2 regions of the Staphylococcus lloydii genome follow, and region 2 is predicted to be linked to the other one. Evidence: riboswitches for the same ligand, from Rfam matches in the RefSeq annotation. Region 2 holds a riboswitch; the other holds the start of a gene.
The links. A riboswitch is a leader RNA that binds a small molecule or an ion and turns the genes downstream of it on or off. The one in region 2 is predicted to bind thiamine pyrophosphate.

Region 1 (8,251 bases), 1.2 Mb from region 2:
ATAGTGGTGATGATATCACAGGTACAACGGTTCATTATGTAGATAGTGGTATGGATACGGGCGAGATAATTGCGCAACGTACTTGCGCAATTTACCCCGATGATAATAAAGAGAGCTTAGAAACACGAATTAAGCAATTAGAACATAAACTATATCCCGAAGTAATCGCTGAAATTATACAATAAGAGGTGCGAAAAATGAAAAAAGCAATTTTAAGTGTTTCCGATAAAACTGGTATTGTAGATTTTGCTAAATCTTTAACAGAACAAGATTATGAACTTTATTCAACTGGTGGCACTATGCGTGCAATTAAAGAAGCAGGCGTGGAAGTTCATTCAATTTCTGAATTAACGCAGTTCGAAGAAATATTAGATGGACGCGTAAAAACATTACACCCAGCAGTACATGGCGGTATTTTAGCTGATAGAGATAAACCAGAACATTTAGCACAATTAAAAGAACAACATATAGCTTTAGTCGATATGGTAGTCGTTAACTTATATCCATTTAAAGAAACGGTGGCTAATCCCGACGTAACCGAAAGTGATGCAATTGAAAATATAGATATCGGTGGACCGACAATGTTAAGAGCGGCTGCGAAAAACTTTAAACATGTGACGACTATTGTGCATCCAGCAGATTACGATGAGGTAATCTCAAGAGTGAAAAATAATACTTTAGGTTATGAATACAAAAAATCGTTAATGATTAAAGTGTTTGAACATACGAATAGTTATGATGCAGCAATCGTTGACTTTTTTAACAATAATAAAGAAAGTTTACGATATGGAGAAAATCCGCAACAAGAAGCATATTTTGTACGCACATCAAATGAAAAGCATACATTGGGTGGTGCTGAGCAATTACACGGTAAACAACTAAGCTACAATAATATTAAGGACGCAGATGCTGCATTAGCATTAGTAAAACAATTTGAGCAACCAGCAGCGGTAGCAGTAAAACATATGAATCCTTGTGGGGTTGGTATAGGTGATGACATAGAAAGTGCATATACACATGCATTTGAAGCAGATAGTCAATCCATTTTTGGTGGTATTGTTGCTTTAAATAGAAAAGTTGATGCCACGCTTGCCAATAAATTACATGAGATCTTTTTAGAAGTAGTCATTGCTCCCGAATATAGTGAAGAAGCTTTGAATATTTTAAAACAAAAGAAAAATATTAGATTGTTAGAAATTGGTATGCATATCGATAATGATGAACAAGAACTTGTATCAGTCTCAGGTGGGTATCTTGTTCAAGACAAAGATAATGAAAAGATTCAACGTGAAGACATGTCAGTCGTAACGGAAGTTGCGCCTACAGAAGAACAGTGGAAAGCAATGCTACTTGGCTGGAAAGTTGTGGGCTCGGTTAAAAGTAATGCAGTAATTTTAACAAACGATAAACAAACTGTTGGTATTGGTGCAGGTCAAATGAATCGTGTAGGATCGGCAAAAATTGCCATCGAAAGAGCAATTGAAATGAATGATAATGTCGCACTTGTATCAGATGGTTTCTTCCCAATGGGAGACACGGTAGAATTAGCTGCCCAATCAGGGATTAAAGCAATAATTCAACCAGGCGGTTCAATTAAAGATCAAGAATCAATTGATATGGCAAATAAATATGGAATCACTATGGTAACGACGGGTGTACGTCACTTTAAACATTAAATGGAAGGTAGGTTGAAAAAATGAAAGTTCTTGTAATAGGTTCGGGTGGTAGAGAACACGTACTCACTTTTAAACTTAATCAATCTAATCTAGTTAGCCATTTATTTGCGATTCCTGGCAATGACGCTATGGTAAATATTGCAGAAGTCCATAAAGAGATTGCTGAAAATGACCATGCAACAATCGTTGAATTTGCGGTAGCTCATAATATAGATTGGGCTATTATTGGACCTGAGCAACCATTGACAGAAGGGTTAACAGATAAACTTCAAGCTGAAGGTATTAAAGTATTTGGACCAAATAAAATTGCAGCTCAAATTGAAGGTTCAAAGTCATTTGCAAAACAAATCATGGAAAGACACAATATTCCAACCGCTGATTATCAAGAGATAAATAATAAGGACAAAGCGTTAACATACATTGAACAATGTGATTACCCAATTGTTTTGAAAAAAGATGGTTTAGCCGCAGGTAAAGGCGTTATCATAGCGCAAAATTATGATGAGGCACTTGAAGCAGTACAAGCATTTTATGAAAATGGTGATGAACTTGTCGTTTTCGAAACATTTTTAGAAGGAGAAGAATTTTCACTGATGACCTTTGTTAATGGTGATTATGCAGTACCTTTCGATTGTATTGCACAAGATCATAAACGTGCATTTGATGACGACAAAGGGCCTAATACAGGCGGAATGGGAGCTTATTGTCCAGTTCCACACATCGGCGAAGATATATTACAGCAAACAAACGAAACGATAGCGCAACCGATAGCAAAAGCTATGTATGAGGAAGGTTATTCATTTTTTGGTGTATTATATATAGGTGCTATTATTACTAAAGAAGGTCCAAAAGTAATTGAATTTAATGCACGTTTTGGGGACCCTGAAGCGCAAGTGTTATTAAGTCGTATGGATAGCGACTTAATGCAACACATCATCGATCTAGAGCAAAAACGACCTATTCAATTTAAATGGAAAGATGATGCTTTTGTTGGTGTAATGTTGGCTTCGAAAGGATATCCAGGTACATACGAAAAAGGGGAGCGCGTTGCAGGCTTCACTTTAAATGGTAATTATTTTGTAAGTGGCCTTACGCTACAAAATGATGATTATGTAACAAGCGGTGGGAGAGTTATATTAGCTGTAGGACAAGGTGAAAATATCGAAAAAGCGAAGCAGCAAGCATACAATCTTGTAAGAAACATTGAAAGTGATGCTTTATACTATAGAAATGATATAAGCAATAAAGCGATAAAATAAAGTAAAAATAAACGTCAATTTTTATCTGATTAAGATAGAAATTGACGTTTTTGCTATTTATATGAGGCATTAATAAATATTATTAACTCTTACGTCATCAATGCTAGTAATAGGTATGAAGTGTGCCAATACAAAGGCTAAAGCTACTAACACAATCATCACGACGATTAAAATAATATCCTTATATGAAAATGGAACATAATAATAATACGTACGTGGACCATCTTTAAAGCCTTTTTTCTCCATAGCTACTGAAAGTTGATGTGCTTTTCTAATATTTTGACTTAGCATAGGAATTAATAAATGTTTAAAACGATTTAATCCTTTGTAGTTTTTTGAAGGTATCATTTGATAACGCATTTTTAACGTTCTTCTCAATTGTACAAATGAACTTAACATAAGAGGCACCATTCTTACTGCTGCCATAAAAGCATATGCGAACTTGGGCTTAACTTTTAAGTGCTGCATTAAACTATAAAAAATCATCACGATTTGCGAAGAGAATACGACTAACAAACCAAAGAATGAGACGGTCATCGTTCTTAACGAAAGATGTAGTCCTCTAATTAAGCTTTCTATAGAAATTTGAATGAAGCCGAGTTTAAATAACATATGCGTACCATTACCATAAAAAATCATAAATAGTGCCGACACTATACTGAATAGCATTGTGAAGAGTATAAATATAAATGTGACTCTTAATTTGATACCACTAAAAATCAATAAAAATAAAACCGTAAGTAACGCCAAGTAAATCATTAAATCAAATTGGTGAATTAATATTACTAAGAAAAATAATAATACTGATAGTGCCAATTTCGTAATAATATTAACATCATCTAAGAAGGTGTATCGTGTTTTCCATAAATCAAACATGTGCTTCACCTAACATTTCTACGAGTTGTTTATTTTCTACGTGTATTCTTCGTGTAGAATAGCGTTTTATAATTTCAGAATCATGCGTAACCATAACGATAGTTTGTCCTTTGTTAATACGTTCTTGAAACAATTTGATAAGATTAAATGTATTATGGCTATCTAAACCGAAAGTAGGTTCATCTAATAAGATGATTTCAGCCTCAGAACTTAATGCGGTAGCAACGCTTAAACGTCTTTTTTGTCCTACAGAAAGTTCAAAAGGGTGTTGATGTTTAACTTCAGTTAAATTCAGCTCGTGTAACATTGCTTCTGTTTTCTGCTGCGCTTCAGTATCGCTATAGTTTGAATATTGTACATATATTTCATCATAAACAGAGTTAGTGATAAATTGTAATTCAGGATTTTGATAAACTAAAAAGGCATGGTGTGCAATATCTTTTATCTTACGGATAATTTTATTGTTAAAATACATAGTTCCTTCATATTGAATAAGTTGCATTAAAGATTCTAATAAAGATGTTTTCCCACTTCCGTTAGCCCCAGTAATTGTAATCCATTCACCTTGATTTATCGTTAATTCATTGATTTTAATCAACGCGCGTTTGTCTCTTTTTATCGTGCATTGCTCGAGCCGAAGTTGGTAGTCTGTCTTTTCTACTGTATGTTGTTTGATAGGTTGAGGTGCATAATCCCAGGCTTTAGGATGCCAAACTCCATATTCGGTTAGTAGATGTTCATAGTTAGTTAATATTGATTGCGGTTGTTCATCTGCAATAATATTGCCGTCATAATCGAATAAAATGACTCTATCAATGTGTTCCCAAATATGAGCTACTTTATGTTCGACAATGAGTACGGTTTGATTAGTCCACAATGACTTAATTTTTGACCAAAGCGCTTCTGTCGCTTCAACGTCTAACATTGCAGTAGGTTCGTCTAGAAATAATGTGTTGGCATTTTGTAACAACGTTTCTGCAATTGCCAATTTTTGTTTCATACCACCACTTAATTGGTTTACATATTGGTCTTTATTTACAGACAAACCAACAGATTGCAAGGCTTTCGATATCTCTTCATCCATTTGTTCTCTCGGTACTTGTCTATTTTCTAAAATAAAAGCGAGTTCTTCATAGACTTTTGGCATACAAAATTGTGTATCAGGGTCTTGAAAAATAACACCACTATTTACATCTCTATCTAATTGATCATATTTTAATGGTAGTTCTATCAATTCAGGTACTATGCCGCTAAGTACATTTAACAAAGTACTCTTACCTGACCCTGAGGGTCCTAGTAATAGGACTTTTTCTTGTTCTTTAATTGTAATATCCAACCCATCAAAAATCTTTTTATTGGCGTTTGGGTATTTTAGGCGTAAATTTTTTGCTACTAACACATACAACGCTCCTTATAAATTATCGTAATCTTCTTTTGATGAGGGTCTAAATAATCTCGTAACACCTGTTTGATCGAGTGCCTTAACTATATAGTAAGAGAGTAGGCCAGCAACTAATATACCGCCTAACAAACGAAAAACAATGTAAAGTGTTAAGTTCCAACTTGTTAGCGATGCTAAGTAACCATAAGCAAAGTCTAACGGTAACGTTGAGATAGCAGTTAATAACCCTGCTAAAATTGCGACGATAGCTTTTCGGGATTTATATCTAAAAATTGCAAATATAATTTCACAGGCTAAACCTTGAACGAAAGCGTAAATCATTGTAGCGATATCGAAACGACCCATAATAATAGTTTCACCAGCACCGGCAGCAAATTCGGCTAATAAGGCAATACCTGCTTTGGGAATAATAAGGTAGGCCACTACAGCTGCCATAAACCAAGCGCCATAAGTAATTTCTTCTATATGAAGTCCAGATACTTGAAATGCTTTATACACGAAATTCCAAATATTATAGATAATTGCAAAAACGATAGCAATAAGTATTGTGACTAGTATTTCTGATAGTTTTAAACCTTTTGACATGTAACATTCCTCCATAAAAAAACGCACAACCTCTCTAGAAGTTGTGCGTAATTATAGGCATAATTATACAAAAAAATTAATGAATTAATAATTATAATTGTACACTTTCCTACGCTAGTCTCATCTAGATCAGGTTCAAAGGGTTTGAGGCAATCCTCATCTCAGTTACAAAACACCCCTAGTGCGTATATTAAGTTTTAATTTAACCTTAATGTATGCCTTTTAATATAGTTTGTCAAGACTGTAAGTAGAAATTTGACATCTTACATCCTTATTCAAATAAATCTTGAACGTTTTTCTTTGTTTCTTCGTGATTATCAGAACCATTTTCTTTTTTATCTTTTAGTTCATTTTCAGCATTTTTAGCTTGTTCAGCTGCGTCTTTGTGCATTTCTTCTTTACTCATAGGTAACCACTCCTTATTTTAGCGTTTTACTATATAAAGTTGTTATACAGATGTGTTTACCTCGTTCACAAGATTTAAAACAAATTAATTATATTACTATTGCAAGAAATCGTATAAATAAGGTATTCTTAACTAATTGAAGTTTGTTTAAAATAAAACAAACTGTGGAAAGTTTAATGTGTGTGTATTTTATATCATACTATAGACTTATTTATCGGTTTAATTAAAGACAAGATTCTTAAGTTCGTTTATAATAACTTTGAGGTGAATGGTATGTCGTTTTTGAAAAAACACGCCGAAATATTATATAGCTATGTAATTGGTATAGTGTCGATTTTGATAAGTGTCATTATATTACTTAATCTATCATTAATTAATAAACTTAATGGTAAAGATAAGATAGAATTACATATTCATAATGTTTGGGACTTTATTAATGCATTTTTCGGTGAAATTATTAGGGTGACGAGTAATTATATAGGTAGTTTCCCAGTTGTTAGTGCCATTATAATAATTCTATTTGGTGCTTTAGTTATTTATTTAGGTTTTACATTATATCGTACGACTAAATATGATTATGATATTTCCATATTCTTCTTAGTAGTAGGAATTTTATACTTCCTAATAACAATCATTTTAATGACACAAATTTATAGCTTCTTTGCGGTATTATTTATAGTGCCATTCGCTATTCATATAGGATATATCGTTTATAAAGACGAATTGAATCCTAATCATCGCAAGTATCACTATCTATGGATAATTTTTAGTTATGGCATTGTTTATCTATTGACGCAAATTGTACTATACAGTCGTATAGACAGCGATGAAATTTTACCAATAGATATCTTAAGTATTAATACATTCTTTTTAATCATGTGGATATTAGGACAAATGTCTATATGGAATTTCTTGTTTTTAAGAAGATCACTTCCACTTACTAAACAAGAATTAGGTGAAGAAGAGCCAGAACTTTCTCGCATGAGTAAAGATTCTATGACAAATCAAACAAAAGAACATTGGAAAAACTTACAAGATAGAACAACTGAATTTACGCGTAAAACACGTAGAAGTGTTGACTTACAGAAATTGCGTGATAAGAAAGATAAATTTATTAACAAATGGAAAGAAATTATAGATATTCAAGAAGATGACGTACCAAATTGGATGAAGAAGCCTAAATGGTTGAAGACTGCATACGTTGAATTATTTTGTGGTGCGGTTCTATTATTCTTTACATTGATTGAATTTAATAATAGAAATAGTTTATTCGTATCAGGTGAATGGGAAATTTCTCAAACACAATATGTGATTGAATGGGTGACACTACTATTATTAATGTTTGTAATTATTATTTACATTTTAACTACACTCACTAATTTCTTACGCGATAAATTTTATTATTTACAGCTATTTATGATTAGTTTGCTGTTCTTTAAATTACTTACAGAATTTGTAAATATCATGGTTCACGGATTGTTGTTATCTATTTTCATTACGCCAATTCTATTTATCATGTTAATTGCGGTTATCGTTTCATTTGTAATCAAACTAAGACATTAAAATAATTAGATTAATGCAACTTAATGGTTTTGTAATTGAGGCCATTAAGTTGTATTTTTTTGTGTTTTAAAGTTTATAAGTTGTTACAAACGCTACATTTTAGTAGAAATTAAGAGATTAAATATTCACATTTGTGATGTGCTACAGTGTAAACAACATGTTAAAATAAAAAGCGCTATAAACTATATATAAAGAAAGGTCGGCAAATTATGAAAACAGCCACTTTAAATAGAGGAAAAGAAACTAAATATAATAATCAATATCCATTAATTGAAGAAGACGATATATACGCACATGACCATTTAAAAGAAGGGGATTTATTTTATTTAGTGACAAATAAAGAGGAGTATATTGCAACGTGTTATGTTGGTAGACAACATAAAGGTATAGGTTGGGTACTAAGTTATGATAAAGAAGAAGAGATAAATGCGTCTTACTTTGAACGTTTATTTCACATTGCAAACGAAGAAAGGACTTATTTTTA
Region 2 (8,251 bases):
CTACAATGCTTGGTTTTATTACTACGGATGCGAATATAGCTGCTTCGAAGTTACAACAAGTATTAAAGTCTGCCATTGATGCTTCTTTTAATATGATTACTGTGGATGGGGATTGTAGTACGAATGACATGGTATTATTTATGGCTAATGGTCAGGTTAATCACAATGAGTTAGATGACAAGCATCCAAATTGGGAAGCGTTCGTAGCTGCAGTGCAATATGTTTGTAGCACTTTAGCTAAATCTATAGCTAAAGATGGTGAAGGCGCAACTAAGTTAGTTACTTCTAAAGTGACGGGGGCCGAGAATATTGATGAAGCACGTAAAATAGCTAAAAGCATAGTGTCATCTAATTTAGTTAAGACAGCTATTCATGGCGAGGATGCAAATTTTGGGCGAATTGTAGCAGCAATTGGATATGCCTCGGAAATGGTTAACCCTAATGATACATTTGTAACCTTATGTGGATTGCCAGTCGTTGATAAAGGCGTATTTTTATCATTTGATGAAGAAGAGATGAAAAAACGTTTAAGAGAAGACAATATAGTTATTAGTGCTCAAGTGGGTAATGGTGAAGGTCAGGCCGTGGCCTATGGTTGCGATTTGTCATACGATTACGTAAGAATTAATGCTTCGTATAGAACGTAAAGGAGAATCTTTATGGATTATATAGTGATAAAAATTGGTGGTAGTACATTAACGAATTTAGATGATTCAATTATTGATGATATATACAAACTGAAAGAACAAGGTTATAAACCCATTATCGTGCATGGTGGTGGACCATTTATTAATGAGGCGCTGAGTCATTATAATGTTGAACCGGAGTTTAAAGATGGTTTGAGAGTGACTTCGGAGCAAGTACTTGATGTTACTTGTCAAACATTGATTGGAAAAGTTAATCCGCAAATAGTAACCAAGTTAAACAAAAAAGCCCATAGTGCAATAGGTTTAAATGGTATGGATGCACAATTTTTCGATGTTGAACCACTTGATGACAAATATGGTTATGTAGGTACGCCTACATGTATTAATGCCGAACTATTAAGTCACATAACTGCCCAGTATATTCCTGTAATTGCATCTATTGGTTTAAAACAAGGGACTACGCAACAATATAATATTAATGCTGATACATTAGCTTATAAAATAGCAGAAGCATTAGCTGCGCCATTATATATTTTAAGTGATATTCCCGGCGTTTTAATAGAAGATAAAGTTCAACATTCTCTTAGTGCTACTGATATAAAACGCTATATTCAACAAAACCACATATATGGGGGTATGATTCCTAAAGTGGAAGATGCAGTATTAGCTATTAATAATGGGTGTGAAAAGGTAATTATTGCTGCAGGTTCTGAACAACACATTGTTCAAAAAGTGCATGAAGGTCAATCTGTAGGCACTACCATTCATTAAAAAAAGAGGTTAAGTTGCGACGTAAATGCGTCGGGGCTTAACCTCTTTTTACTATAGAGCTAAATTATTTTGTATAAGTTGTTAAAAGTTCTTTATAAAAATCGATGAATTGTAAATATTTTTCTTTGCTTACACATTCGTCTAATTGGTGAGGGTTTTCACCAGGTCCAAATACTAATAGTGGGAAAGATTCATCTTTGCTTTTTAGTAAATTAGATGCGTCTGTTACAGCAACTGTAGGTGACGCGATGAAGTCTCTATTGAACAAACGATCACCAATTGATTTAGCAGTATCGATTAATGAGTTTTTACCTGTTGTTAATACAGGGTCTAAATCTAAATAAAGATCACTTTCTAAAGAACCGCCATTTTCATTGTGTTTAGATAAAGTTTCATTGAATAGTGATTTAACTTGATTGTTATCATATTCAGGTATAGTACGAATATTAAAGTCGGCAGTAGCTGACTCAGGTACTGAATTGACTTGTACGCCACCGTTAATTAATGTATTGCTTATTACTAAACCACTTAACACATCTTCAACATCGTCTTTAGTAACGTTGTTTGGTAATGTTTTATTAAAATTGGAAATTAAGTTAGAGAAATCAAATGCTTCCCCTTTAACGTCTCTAGAAATTTGTTGTGCAGCATCATCAATATCTTGAATAAATTTAAGTAATGGTGTGATTGCATTTTTACCTATAATTGGCATAGAACTATGCGCTGATACGCCATTAGATTTAATGCGATAATCCATTGAGCCTTTATGTGCATATACGAGCATATCTTGACAAGGTTCGGCAATGACAAGTGCTTCAACATCGTCCATATAACCTTTTTCGTATAAGCTTTGTGAACCTAATTGTTCCATTTCTTCACCGGTAGTGGCTAAAAATCTAATTTTACCATTAGTTAATGCATTACTATTGTGAATATCGATAAGTGAAATTGCTAATGCAGCTAAGCCAGATTTCATATCTGCGGCGCCTCTACCATATAAAAAACCATTATCTTCAGTTAATTTAAATGGTTCATATGACCATTGTGAACGGTCGCCTTCAGACACAACATCCATGTGACCTGAAATGCCAATGACGGGGCCTTGGTCACCAATTTCAGCGATTAAATTTGCACGACGTTCATCGACTTGGTCGATTGTAGATTCAATGCCGTGTTTTTGGAAAAGATTTTGAAGATATTTACAAACCTCAAGTTCATTATCATTAACTGTGTTAATTTCCACAATATCTGATAAAATCTGTACTTTTTCTTCGTTAGAAAATGTACTCATGTTATACCACTCCTTTGACAAACTATACAAAGTATACACCTCTCTAATTAATTTGATAAGCAAAGCGTTTTGATAATGAATTAAATTTGTTTTCATATTTAATATTATTAGTTAACTTTTATTAGAGTGAATTGGCCATTTTGAAATATAAAGAGAGTGCATAGGATGTGTTAAAACAATTGTCTGAAATATTGTTAATACAGGTTTTTAGACGTCCAGTAGTCTTAGCCGATGGCCAAAATACAAACGATATCAAGTTGTAAAACAATGTATTTAATTAGTAAAAGAAAGGGCTTGTCAAAAATATGTTAATGATGTATTAATGGATTTAAGGTGTTGAGTTGAGAAAGGAAAAATTAATGTGGAAAGATTAGTATTAGGCATTGATGTTGGGACGAGCTCAATCAAGTCCTTAGCAGTTAATGACAGAGGTAAGATAATTGCTTCTGCGAGTTCGCCGTTAACAATTCAACATGCTTATCCTGGTTATAGTGAACAAAATCCCGATGAATGGGTTTCAGTAACGATTGAAACGATGAACAACGTTATAAATAATTTGAAACAAAATCACTCTGATTTTGAAATAAACGGCATATCATTTTCTGGTCAAATGCATGGTTTAATTGTATTGGACAATGAATACAAAGTGATTAGACCAGCAATATTGTGGAACGATACACGTTCTACCGCCCAATGCGAAATGATTAAATCCCGACTAGGTGAAATTGTGTTGGGTAATCCAGTGTTAGAAGGGTTTACGTTGACTAAATTGATGTGGCTAAAGCAACACGAACCAGCCCATTGGTCTAAGACGAAAGTATTTTTATTGCCTAAAGACTACGTGCGTTTCAAATTAACAGGTGCGATCAATATGGAATTGTCCGATGCGTCGAGTACGTTGTTATTAGATCCATCGACAAATGAATGGTCAGAAGATGTAGGTAGACAATTTGGTATTACGAATATTTATCCACCACTGGTTACTTCGGATACGCAAGTAGGATTTTTGAAACAGTCGATTGCTGAAAAGCTAGGCATTTCAAATAAAGTTGCAGTATTTGCAGGTGGTGGTGATAATGCTTGTGGCGCAATTGGGGCAGGCGTCATTGAACCTAATCAATCGCTATGTAGCATTGGAACATCAGGTGTAATATTGTCCTGTGAATCAAAGCAAGATGCCGAATATGGTAATAATATTCATATGTTTAAGCATGCTGTGAATAATTTATCTTATGCTATGGGTGTGACGCTCTCGGCTGGCTATAGTTTGAATTGGTTTAAAAATCAGTGTGCACAAAACGACTCATTTGATGAACTTATGTCATATGCCGAACAATCTAAAATTGGTGCACAAGGACTGATTTTTGCACCTTATCTAGCGGGTGAACGTACGCCACATGGAGATGCTAATATTCGAGGTAGTTTTATTGGATTAAGTGGCATGCATTCACTTGGTGATATGGCTCGTGCAGTTGTAGAAGGAGTTACTTACTCATTATACGAGTCCATAGCATATTTGCGCACGCAAGGTAAGCAGATAAATGAAGTTGTAGCTATTGGCGGCGGTGCGAAAAGTGAATTTTGGTTACAATTGCAAGCGGATATATTTAATGCAAAAGTATATAAATTAAAACATGAAGAAGGACCATCTATGGGTGCAGCAATGATAGCTGCTACGGGTTTGAAATGGTACGAAGACATCGGCGCATGTGTGGAACAATTTATCCATAAAGAACAAGTCTTTGAGCCAAATAAAGAGCGGCATGTAGCTTACCAAAGCTACTTTGAAGTATATAAAGCAGTTTATAATCAAACGCAGCCTCTTACTAAAAAGTTAGTTGAGTTAACTAAACAAAGCACGCATAATTAATTTACAAAGTAGTTTGCAATTTCTAAAAACTTGAGTTACATTAACATTATTGATTCATTGATTTTCACAAACCAAACATTAACAATTTTATATAGACCACTGGAAGTGCCTTTACAAAAGGCTGAGATCGAAATCGTCATTTCGAAATTCCCGGAACCTGATCCAGTTCATACTGGCGTAGGAAAGTGGCGTTACTTAGACGATTTTTATATTTGAGTATAAACGTTATTTTTCTATCCAGAAAAATAACGTTTTTTTATTTATATAGAGGTGAAACCCGTTGTTTGTAGCTATCACACCATACAAAATATTGAATCAACTAGATATTGAACATTACAAAGCTATTTTAGAATATTATGATCACTTAATTATACGCACCCCAATGACAACGCCTCAGCTTATTGATTGGATAACAAGAGCCATTAAACACGGTATTAGTAAAGACAAATTAACTGTGCATAGCAATGTAGACGTATTTATTGCTTGTGCTATGACTTCTATTCATTTCAGTGAATATCATAGCGCCCTAAAAAATTTTAAAACTCAACATCCTCAAGCGATAGTAAGTATGTCTACTCACAGTGAAGAAAGTGTTATTTATGCACAACAACAGCATTGTGATTATGTATTGTTTGGTCATGTTTTCCGTACGTCATCCAAACCGAATCAAGAACCAAGGTCGCAACGCGAAATTAGGCAAGTGCTGAGCAAAGAAATTAAAGTTATTGCACTAGGTGGGGTGAATAGACGTACTTTATCACAATTGCCGGCAGGTTTTGCTGGGGTTGCTGGCATTTCATTATTTTATGACAGTGATAACCAAACTTTACGAAAATTTACAGAGGAGTGGTCAAATTATGTTTGATGTACTCATTATCGGTTCTGGCGTCATGGGCATGTCTGTCGCACGTAATTTAAAGCATAATCAGTTGAATATCGGCATCATTGATAGAGATATAGACGGTATGCATGCTTCTTATAAGGCGGGAGGGATGTTAGGCGCACAAAATGAGTTTTCTAACGATAGTCCGACTTATCGTTTGGCTTTGAAATCTCAGCAGTATTTTAAACACTTGAATGAACAACTTCTATCGGAAGTTGGAAGTGATATTGAATATAAAGAAACAGGATTAATCAAATTAGCATATGAACCTAAAGACAATGACAAAGTGATAGCACAATATAATTTTCTAGCAAATGTTAATCCTAATGTAAGACTATTAGAACAACAAGAAGCGCATCGCTTAACGAGTAATAATCTAAATATTGAAGACATCATGGCATTATATATTCCAAATGATCATCAAATAAACGCAAATAAATATACGAAAGCATTGTATAAATCGTTAGAACAGAACAACGTTGAACGTATACGACATACAGAAGTGACAGCCATTACAAAAGATAAAGGAATGTATAAAGTCATTACAAATAAGGGTGATTATTACGCTCCGAAAGTTGTCGTTGCAGGTGGAGCGTGGAGTCATAAATTATTGCAAGCACAATTAAAAGAACGCCAATTAACTGGCGTTAAGGGTGAAGTCATATTGATGGAACAAGAAGATTTAGATTTGCAGTCAACAATATTTATGACGAATGGTTGCTATTTAGTACCGAAAAATAAAAATAGAGTGCTTATTGGCGCTACAAGTCATTTTGATGACTATTCAGTGGGTGTATCGCAAAGTGGTGTAGATTGGTTAATGGAAAGTGCTACGCGACATATACCTCAACTGAAGTATGCACGTAAACTGAAGCAGTGGTCAGGCGTTCGTCCGCATATTGGCAATGAAATTCCGATTATGGACGAAATTGAAAAAGGATTATTTGTCATTACTGGCCATTATCGAAACGGTATTCTATTATCACCAATTGTAGGTGAACTGATGAGTAAATGGATTGTTACAGATACGAAACCACAAATACTAAATGATTTTACTGTAGAAGGATGTGTGTTAAATGGAAGTCATGATTAACGGCGACACATTTAAATTTGGCGAACAATTAACGTTATTAGAAGTATTGCAGCAACTAGAAATAGATGAACAGCGCGTCATTGTTGAACATAATAGTAAGTTAATCAAGCAAGACACATTTGCATCGCAAGTTGTTTCGGCAAATGACAAATTAGAGCTATTAGAATTCGTTGGAGGCGGTTAATATGTTTAAAATTGGACAATTCGAAATAAATTCTAGATTATTACTAGGTACTGGGAAATTTGAAAATGAAACAATACAAACAAAGGCAATTAATGCTGCAGAAACTTCGGTATTAACTTTTGCGGTCAGAAGAATGAATTTATACGACAAAAATTTACCTAATCCGTTAGCAAATATAAATTTACAAGATTATATTACTTTCCCTAATACAGCTGGTGCCAAAACGGCAGAAGAAGCAATTAGAATTGCGGAAATAGCTAATCATGCCGGCGTTTGTGACATGATTAAAGTAGAAGTAATCGGTGATGATGAAACGTTATTACCTGACCCGTTAGCTACGTATGAAGCATGTAAAGTGTTATTAGAAAAAGGTTACACAGTATGTCCATACGTTTCTAACGATGTCGTATTGGCGAAGCGTCTTGTAGAATTAGGCGTACATGCCGTTATGCCACTTGCATCACCGATTGGTACGGGTAGAGGTATCAATAACCCATTAAATCTACGCTATATTATCGAGAAAGTAGACGTCCCAGTGATTGTTGATGCGGGCATTGGTTCTCCTAAAGACGCATGTCATGCGATGGAACTGGGTGCGGATGGCATCTTATTAAATACAGCTATTTCAAGTGCGCAAGACCCTGTTAAAATGGCCGAAGCTATGAAGTTAGGCATCCAAGCTGGTAGATTAAGTTATGAAGCGGGGAGAATACCAGTTAAATATACTGCACAAGCTTCAAGCCCTGTAGAAGGCATTGGCTTCTTATGACAAATCGTTATAATCGTCAAACGCGTTATCAACGTTTTGGCGAACAAGGTCAACACTGCTTGCAGACCATGCATGTCATGATATTAGGAGCTGGTGCGCTTGGAAGTAACATCGCAGAGATGTTAACGAGAATGGGTGTACATGAAATATCTATTATTGATATGGATATTGTAGAATTAAGTAATTTACACAGACAAGCATTGTATGATGAAGACGATGCCAAACAAATGTTACCAAAAGTTGAAGCATTAAAAAGTAAATTAAACAAAATTAATGCGTCAACAAAAATTAATACTTTATATGAAGAACTGACTGCCACAAATATTGAAAAAATATTAAGTGACCACCATCCAGATATTGTGATGGATGGCATGGATCACTTTGAAATTAGATACCTTATCAATGAAGCTTGTCATAAATTACAAATCCCTTGGATTTATGGTGCAGCGGTAGGTAGCAAAGGTACTGTGTATGCTATCGATTATAAAGGGCCGTGCTTAAAATGTTTATTACAAGCAATACCCAGTACGGGTGAAAGTTGCGCCATCAACGGCGTCTTACCACCGGTAATCAATCAAGTCGTTAGTATACAAGTGTCAGAATTAATGCGTTATGTCGCTGGTGAAGGATTTTCAAGAAAGTTAATTACTATTGATACGTTTGATTTAAAACACCAAGCAATAAATATTGATAGCTTAAAAAACGACCAATGTCATGTATGTAAAGAAGGCGATTATGAAGTA

Region 1: linked by a shared signal. The riboswitch ahead of ISP08_RS08625 (ECF transporter S component) and the one ahead of ISP08_RS01920 (thiamine phosphate synthase) in region 2 are both predicted to bind thiamine pyrophosphate.

Annotation. Positions count from the first base shown of each region.
Region 1 covers NZ_CP064056.1:1,772,809-1,781,059, reverse strand. Annotated here, with positions in the region: gene purN (phosphoribosylglycinamide formyltransferase) at 1-185, shown strand, start outside; gene purH (bifunctional phosphoribosylaminoimidazolecarboxamide formyltransferase/IMP cyclohydrolase) at 198-1,676, shown strand; gene purD (phosphoribosylamine--glycine ligase) at 1,697-2,935, shown strand; gene ISP08_RS08635 (energy-coupling factor transporter transmembrane component T family protein) at 3,005-3,811, opposite strand; gene ISP08_RS08630 (ABC transporter ATP-binding protein) at 3,804-5,210, opposite strand; gene ISP08_RS08625 (ECF transporter S component) at 5,223-5,798, opposite strand; TPP riboswitch at 5,888-5,988, opposite strand; gene graF (glycopeptide resistance-associated protein GraF) at 6,070-6,204, opposite strand; gene auxA (lipoteichoic acid stability factor AuxA) at 6,478-7,767, shown strand; gene ISP08_RS08610 (class I SAM-dependent rRNA methyltransferase) at 7,977-8,251, shown strand, end outside.
Region 2 covers NZ_CP064056.1:441,755-450,005, forward strand. Annotated here, with positions in the region: gene argJ (bifunctional ornithine acetyltransferase/N-acetylglutamate synthase) at 1-647, shown strand, start outside; gene argB (acetylglutamate kinase) at 660-1,418, shown strand; gene ISP08_RS01910 (ArgE/DapE family deacylase) at 1,483-2,709, opposite strand; gene xylB (xylulokinase) at 3,071-4,579, shown strand; TPP riboswitch at 4,671-4,780, shown strand; gene ISP08_RS01920 (thiamine phosphate synthase) at 4,860-5,444, shown strand; gene thiO (glycine oxidase ThiO) at 5,437-6,555, shown strand; gene thiS (sulfur carrier protein ThiS) at 6,539-6,739, shown strand; gene ISP08_RS01935 (thiazole synthase) at 6,741-7,508, shown strand; gene ISP08_RS01940 (ThiF family adenylyltransferase) at 7,505-8,251, shown strand, end outside.